DNA from 2 places in the Streptomyces sp. NPDC025784 genome. Region 2 is predicted to be linked to the other one. Evidence: riboswitches for the same ligand, from Rfam matches in the RefSeq annotation. Region 2 holds a riboswitch; the other holds the start of a gene.
The links. A riboswitch is a leader RNA that binds a small molecule or an ion and turns the genes downstream of it on or off. The one in region 2 is predicted to bind cobalamin.

Region 1 (3,842 bases), on a different contig from region 2:
CTGTGCCACCGGTGTCCTCGACATCTTCCTGCGTGCCCGCGTCCCGGTGCCCGGCGACATCTCCGTCGTGGGCTTCGACGACAGCCGTCTGTCACGCCTCGCGCACATCGACCTCACCACCGTCGGCCAGGACATCCCCCGGCTCGCGGGGGAGGCGGTCGGCCGGGCCCTCGCACGTCTGGAGGGCGATGCGGCCTCCGGCGGCCGGTCGTCCGAGGGGCCTGGCCCGGGGGAGGAGACCGGCCGGGGGGAGGAGACCGTCATCGCTCCAAATCTGGTGGTGCGCGGCACCACGGCCGCTCCGGGGGGTGGCTGAACGACCGCCGAGGCTGGACGGCGCCCCGTCGCATGGCTAGTGTGATCGACGAATAGTCAATTTGTTGAGTATGGATATGAGGATGAGGTGGGCGTGATGGATTCCTTCCGCAAGGCCGTGGAGGCCGGTGATCTCGCCGCGGTCGAGGACATGCTGTCCGACGACGTCGTCTTCCACAGCCCCGTCGCCTTCAAGCCCTACCCCGGGAAGGCGATCACCGCGGCCATCCTCCGCGGCGTCACGCGCGTCTTCACCGACTTCCACTACGTCCGCGAGATCGGCGGCGCGGACGGCCGCGACCACGCGCTCGTCTTCGAGGCGAAGGTCGGCGACAAGAAGATCACCGGCTGCGACTTCCTCCACTTCGACGAGGACGGGAAGATCGACGACTTCATGGTCATGGTCCGCCCGCTGTCCGCCGCCCAGGCGCTCTCCGAGGCGATGGGAGCCCAGTTCGACCGGATCGCCCAGGAGGCGGCCGGCGCGTGACGTCGGGCGGCCCGGTGTGCACCGGGCGCACAGGGCCGTGTTCCGGACGCCGCGGACGGGTTTGACGCGAAGGCGCGCGGCTACCCGCGCGTGGTGACATCGACGACTTCCCGGCAGGAGCTCATCCGGTTCCTGGAGGACCGCTTCGCCTGCGCCCAGGCGTGCACCGAGTGCGCCAGGGTCTGTGCGCTGCGCGCGAGCCTCATGGATCCGGACGGGCCCGAGGAGCAGGATCGCGTACGCCGCAAGGGCATCCAGTGCACGGAAGTGTGCGACGCGACCTGCCTGGTGCTGTCCGAGGGGACGCACCGGGACGAGGCCGCTGTCCGCTCCCAGGTGGAATGGTGCCGCGACGTCTGCCTGGAGGGCGCCCTCGTCTTCGACGAGTACGACGGTGCGCGGGACGCGGCGAAGGAGTGCCGTGCGTGCGCGCAGGCGTGTGCGGACTTCCTCGCGGTCCTGGGCTGAGGGCGGCAGGGGCCGTCCGGCGCCGCGCGCCGTGCGGGACGCTGTGGGCCGAGCGCCGCGCGAAGCCGTCCGCCGGCCCGCCCGGGCGCGGGTGGGAGCGGCACGACGGGACGGGACCGGAACGTCCGGGCCGGGAACGGCGCTCCGGCGGATGCCTGGGACTCCGGCGGGCGGCGGGAACTCCGGCGGATGCCTGGGACTCCGGCGGGCGGCGGGAACTCCGGCGGATGCCTGGGACTCCGGCGGATGCCTGGAACTCCGGCGGATGCCTGGAACTCCGGCGGACGGCGGGAACTCCGGCGGATGCCTGGGACTCCGGCGGACGACCGGAACATCGGCCGGCGACCGGAATTCCGGCCGGCGCATCAGCCCGGCTCCGCCAGTGGACGCCCCGCGCGTACGTTCCAGCGCCCCGATCGCCCGCTGAACTCCGTGGCGGTCAGGGGCGGTACGTCGACGCGCCAGAAGGCCGCGTCCGGCGCACCCAGAACCCGCACCAGCGCGGCCCGTACGACCTCCGGCTCCACCACGGCGACCGTCCGGCCCGACGCCTGCGCGGTGCCGTCCAGCCAGCCGGCCACCCGGTCGCAGAACGCCCGTACCGACTCGCCGCCGTGCGGCGCGGCCCCGGGGTCGGCCAGCCAGCCCGCCACCGCCTCGGGCTCCTGCGCGCTCACCTCCGCCAAAGTCGCACCGCGCCAGCGGCCCACGTCGAGACCGGCCAACTCCGGTGCGTCCGGGGCGCCTTCGAGACCGAGAGCGTCGGCGGTCGCACGACAGCGCACGGCGGGGGAGACCCACTGCCGCTCCGCGGCCGGCAGCTGTCCCGCAGCCGCCCGCGCGAGCCGCAGTCCGGACGCGTCGAGCGGACGTCCGTCGTCGAAGCGGGCCTCGCGCAGTGCGGCGCCCAGCGCGGCTGAGATCAAGATCACTCGACTTGTCATGTCCTCACTCTCATGGGTTCTCGTGGTGTCCGCCGGCCCGAAAAGCCTTATGGGGCAAGGGAATCCGCCGCACACCCGGTCCGTGGGGGCGCACCCCGTGCTCCCCCGTGCGCCCTTGGCCGGAACCCGCCGACGCGGTACCGTCGCGTCGAAATCGACGACGGCTCGGCGGAAGCCCGGTGGAAATCCGGCACGGTCGCGCCACTGTAAGCCCAGCACGACCCCCCCTCGCCAGGGGCGGTGAGGGCAGGGCAAGTCAGACCCGCGGCTGTCGTCCAGTGCACCACCGGAATGGGACGCGAGTTCCCCAGGAGGTTCTGCCCCATGGCGCAGTCCGTCGCTCAGCCGACCGCCACACCCACCGCGGTACCCGCCAAGCTGCCGATCGGCGCGATCGCCCCCTGGGCGGTCTTCTTCGGCATCCTGATGCTGGTCCTGCTCTACTTCGTCGGCGCCGAACAGGGCGCCACCGCAGTCGTGTCCGGCGAGAACGTCCACGAGTGGGTCCACGACGCCCGCCACCTGCTCGGCTTCCCGTGCCACTGACGACCACGGGACGTACGAGCCGATGAATTCCGCAATCGTAAGAAACCTGTTGGTGCGTGGCATGCTCGCGGGACTCGCCGCGGGCCTGCTCGCCCTGGTCGTCGCCTACTTCCTGGGCGAGCCGCGCGTCGACTCGGCGATCGGCTACGAAGAGGCGCACTCCCACGCGCACGAGCACGGCGTGGAAGCGGTGTCCCGCACGATGCAGTCCACCGGCGGCCTGGCCACCGGCGTCCTCGTCTACGGGGTCGCGTTCGGCGGTATCGCCGCTCTCGCGTACTGCTTCGCGCTCGGCAGGATCGGCCGCTTCGGGCCGCGGGCGAGCGCGCTGCTGCTGTCGGTGGCGGGCCTGCTCGCGGTCTATGTCGTGCCGTTCCTGAAGTACCCGGCCAACCCGCCGTCGGTCGGCGATCCCGACACCATCGGGAAGCGCACGACCCTGTACTTCCTGATGATGGTGCTCAGCGTGCTGCTGGCCGTCGCGACCGTGATCCTGGGCAAGCGCCTCGCGCCGCGCCTGGGCAATTGGAACGCGACGATCGCGGGGGGCGCGTTCTTCGTCCTCACGATCGGTCTCGCCTACGCGTTCCTGCCGGCCGTGAACGAGGTTCCGAAGGACTTCTCGGGCACCCTGCTCTGGCAGTTCCGGCTCGCGGCCCTCGCCATCCAGCTGACCCTGTGGACCGCCTTCGGGCTCGTCTTCGGGTTCCTGGCCGAACGGGTGCTGGCGCCTAAGCCGGCCGCCGGAGGCCGACAGGAGGTCACCGCGGGGGCGACTCCCGTGGCCCACTGAGCGGTGACGGAAGGGCGGCCCCGGTCCTCGACCGGGGCCGCCCTCCTGCGTGCACCGGACGTCAGGCCGGCCGGATCAGCAGCTCGAAGCCGTCCAGCAGCGCCGTGAGGCCGACGTCGAAGTGCTCGTCGATCTCCCTGTCGTCGGCGGCGCGGGCCAAGGGCGGCACGGGGGGCACGCGGCCTCCCGCTCGGCGCGGTGATGATCGCCGGTGCCGTGGTGGTGGCGGTGCGTGCCGAACGGGCCCGGGGCCCGGTGATCGGACAAGAGGCGCCGGAGAGACGGT
Region 2 (3,842 bases):
TCCTGCACGGAGCCGCTGGAGTCGCGCAGCGCCTCGCGGGTGCGCGCGTCCCAGACGCCGAGTTCCTTGAGGTCGGCGACCAGGTAGGAGTTGACCTGGAGGAACTCGCCGGAGAGCGTCTCGCGCTTGAACAGGTTGGAGACCTGCGGCTCGATGCACTCGTACACGCCCGCGATGGACGCGATGGTGGCGGTCGGCGCGATGGCCAGCAGCAGCGCGTTGCGCATGCCGACCGCGGCGATGCGTTCCCGCAGCGCCGCCCAGCGCTCCGGCCAGGTCAGCTCGGCGTCGAAGTGGTCGGGGTGCAGCACACCGCGCGCCGTACGGGTCTTCTCCCAGGCCGGCAGCGGGCCGTTGCGCTCGGCGAGGTCCGCGGAGGCCTCGTACGCGGCGAGCATGATGCGCTCGGCGATCCGCGTGGACAGCGCCTTCGCCTCGGCCGAGTCGAAGGGCAGCCGCAGCTTGAAGAAGACGTCCTGGAGGCCCATCGCGCCGAGGCCCACCGGGCGCCACCTGGCGTTGGAACGGCCCGCCTGCTCGGTCGGGTAGAAGTTGATGTCGACGACCCGGTCCAGGAACGTCACGGCCGTGCGGACGGTCTCGTCCAGCCGCTCCCAGTCGATGTCGCCGTTGCCCACGAAGGCACCGAGGTTGACCGAACCGAGGTTGCAGACCGCCGTCTCCCCGTCGTCCGTGACCTCCAGGATCTCGGTGCACAGGTTCGAGGAGTGGACGGTGTGGCCCGGCTCGGCGGTCTGGTTGGCGGCGCGGTTGGCGGCGTCCTTGAAGGTCATCCAGCCGTTGCCGGTCTGCGCGAGGGTGCGCATCATCCGGCCGTACAGATCGCGGGCCGGGATGGTCTTCCGGGCGAGCCCGGCCTCCTCGGCCTTGCGGTAGGCGGCGTCGAACTCGTCGCCCCACAGGTCGACCAGCTCCGGCACGTCGGCCGGGGAGAACAGCGACCAGTCACCGTTCTCGTTCACCCGGCGCATGAACTCGTCCGGGATCCAGTGCGCCAGGTTCAGGTTGTGCGTGCGCCGGGCGTCCTCACCGGTGTTGTCGCGCAGCTCCAGGAACTCCTCGATGTCGGAGTGCCAGGTCTCCAGGTAGACGGCCGCAGCGCCCTTGCGCCGGCCGCCCTGGTTCACCGCGGCGACCGAGGCGTCGAGGGTCTTCAGGAACGGGACGATGCCGTTGGAGTGCCCGTTCGTGCCGCGGATGAGCGAACCGCGCGAGCGGATGCGGGAGTACGACAGCCCGATGCCGCCCGCGTGCTTCGAGAGCCGGGCCACCTGGTGGTAGCGGTCGTAGATGGAGTCGAGCTCGTCCAGCGGGGAGTCGAGGAGGTAGCAGGACGACATCTGCGGGTGCCGCGTACCGGAGTTGAAGAGCGTGGGGGAGGAGGGCAGGTAGTCGAGACGGCTCATCAGCCGGTAGAGCGCGGCGACTTCGTCCACGGAGCGGACGGTGTCGTCCTCGGCGAGACCCGACGCCACCCGGAGCATGAAGTGCTGGGGCGTCTCGATCACCCGGCGGGTGATCGGGTGGCGGAGCAGATAACGGCTGTGCAGGGTGCGCAGACCGAAGTAGCCGAAGCGGTCGTCGCCCTCGACGTCGACGAGCGCGTCGAGGCGGGCCGTGTGCAGGCGGACGAACTCCGCGGTACGGTCCGCGACAAGACCCTCGCGGTGGCCGACGGCGACCGACTCGGAGAAGGACGCGACGCCCTGCGAGGCGGCCTCGGCAGCGATGCTGATCGTCAGCAGCCGGGCGGCCAGCCGCGAGTACGCGGGGTCCTCGGAGATGAGTCCCGCCGCCGCCTCGGTGGCCAGCTCACGCAGCTCCGCCTCGTCGGCCCGGGCGGACCGGCCGCGCAGCGCGGCCGCCGCGACCCGGCCGGGGTCGGCGTCGGGGAGGTCGGCGGTGAGATCGGTCAGGATCCGCAGCAGCGCGGTACCGGGACCGTCCGTCTCCACCGGGGCCTGCTGCGCTGACGCTGAAGCCGGATCGGCTGGCGCGATGGTCACGTGGGGCTCTCCCTCGCTCGGCACGGGGCCTGTCGGGAGGCACGGAGGCACACGGGGGCGCCGGCCGGAGGGCAGCACACCGCGTCCACCGGCCCATTCCGCGAGGCCCGGACGTCGTCGGCACCCGGGCCGGACGGCCGGGGTGCGCTGTCGGCAGGTCCTCGGACTGAAGCCAGCGCGTGCAGGCGGAGACGCGAACACGCACAAGTACACCGTTGCGGGACAGTTCCGGATTCGCACCGGATTCCCCTGCGGCGACAGCGAGCATGAGCATACATCTTGTGCCGGGCTGCGGGACCACCCCCACATGTTGTGTCGTGTCGGCTTCGGAGGGTGGCAGAAGAGCTGTCAGAGCGTCAGTTCGTAGGTGAGCAGCCGGATGTCGTCCAGTTCCGGGATCGGGTTCCAGTCGCGGTCCGGGGTGCGGGTGAAGCCGAGGCGCTCGTAGATCCGGTGGGCGGCGTGCATGGAGTGCTGGGTGGACAGCACGATGCGTACGCAGCCCTCCGTGGCCCGTGCGCGGTCGACGCAGGCGCGGACGAGTGCCTCCCCGGCACCCCGGCCGCGTGCCTCCCGGGCGACCGCGAGCATGCGGATCTCGGCCTCGCCGGGGCGGGCGATGTCGGCCATGGCGCCGCCGCGCGGCACGAAGGTCACCCCACCGAGCAGCCGCTGCGTGCCGGGCGTGGATCCGCGTTCGACCGCGACGAGCACGTCGGCCGCGGCGGCGCGCTTGGCCACGTCCCGCAGCTCTCCCAGGTACGCGTCGCTCTCCCCGAAGTCGAGCAGCCCGTCGCGGAGATAGGCCTGGGCGGTGATCTCGCCGAGGCCCGGGTACTCCTCGGGATGCGCGACGCGGATGACTGTGTCCATGCGCACAGTCTGGGGGAGATCGCGGGGGAGGGCCGCCGAATTCCCGGGGGCGGGGCAGCGGCGCCGGTCGGCCCCGCCGGATCCGGTGGAGTCGTCGGCCCCGGTGGAGTCGACGGACCTCACGGCCCGGGCGGGCCCCCAGGTCCGGGCGGTGGGGCCTGCCGCCGTACGACGGCAGGACGGCGGGCGCGAAAAGACCGCGGCGCCCCCCTGACCGAGGGGCGCCGCGGAGTGTGGAACCGCCGGGTCAGTGGGCCGCCACCGGCAGCTCCACCTCGACCCCCGGGTCGCCCGCGTCCGCCGTGTAGTCCTCGGCGGACGTCTCGTCGACGCCGTCCGGGGCCTTGAACGCACGCAGCGCGAACGTGAGGACGACCGTCACGACCACGTTCAGGGTGAACGCCGTGAAGCCGATGTAGCCGATCTCCCCGATGCCGGGGATCTCCTTGGCGCTGCCGCCGAAGTGCTTCTGCGTCGGCGAGGCCACCCCGTACGCGGCGATCGTGCCGTAGAGCATGCCCACGGCCCAGCCGGCGAGGAGCGCCCAGCGGTGGAACCAGCGTGTGAACAGGCCGCCGACCAGGGCCGGGAAGGTCTGCAGGATCCAGATGCCGCCCAGGAGCTGGAAGTTGATGGCGACCGTCTTGTCCATGGTGAGGACGAAGACCAGCGCGCCCACCTTCACCAGCAGCGAGACCAGCTTGGAGACCTTGGTCTCCTGCTGCGGAGTGGCGTCCGGCTTGATGAAGTCCTTGTAGATGTTGCGCGTGAAGAGGTTCGCGGCGGCGATCGACATGATGGCCGCGGGGACCAGCGCGCCGATGCCGATGGCCGCGAAGGCCACACCCGCGAACCAGTCCGGGAACATGTTCTCGAACAGCTGCGGGATCGCGAGCTGGCCGTTGGTGACCTTCACCCCGGCCGCGATCGCCATGAACCCGA

Region 1: another riboswitch for cobalamin. It lies ahead of ACZ4IF_RS30480 (CbtB domain-containing protein); the one in region 2 lies ahead of ACZ4IF_RS34120 (ribonucleoside-diphosphate reductase subunit alpha).

What each region holds. Positions count from the first base shown of each region.
Region 1 is NZ_JBVHMN010000015.1:223,550-227,391, reverse strand. It holds gene ACZ4IF_RS30500 (LacI family DNA-binding transcriptional regulator) at 1-316, shown strand, start outside; gene ACZ4IF_RS30495 (nuclear transport factor 2 family protein) at 413-805, shown strand; gene ACZ4IF_RS30490 (four-helix bundle copper-binding protein) at 899-1,273, shown strand; gene ACZ4IF_RS30485 (histidine phosphatase family protein) at 1,639-2,217, opposite strand; cobalamin riboswitch at 2,363-2,503, shown strand; gene ACZ4IF_RS30480 (CbtB domain-containing protein) at 2,542-2,763, shown strand; gene ACZ4IF_RS30475 (CbtA family protein) at 2,786-3,556, shown strand.
Region 2 is NZ_JBVHMN010000019.1:94,361-98,202, forward strand. It holds gene ACZ4IF_RS34120 (ribonucleoside-diphosphate reductase subunit alpha) at 1-2,027, opposite strand, end outside; cobalamin riboswitch at 2,163-2,301, opposite strand; gene ACZ4IF_RS34125 (GNAT family N-acetyltransferase) at 2,376-2,900, opposite strand; gene mctP (monocarboxylate uptake permease MctP) at 3,148-3,842, opposite strand, start outside.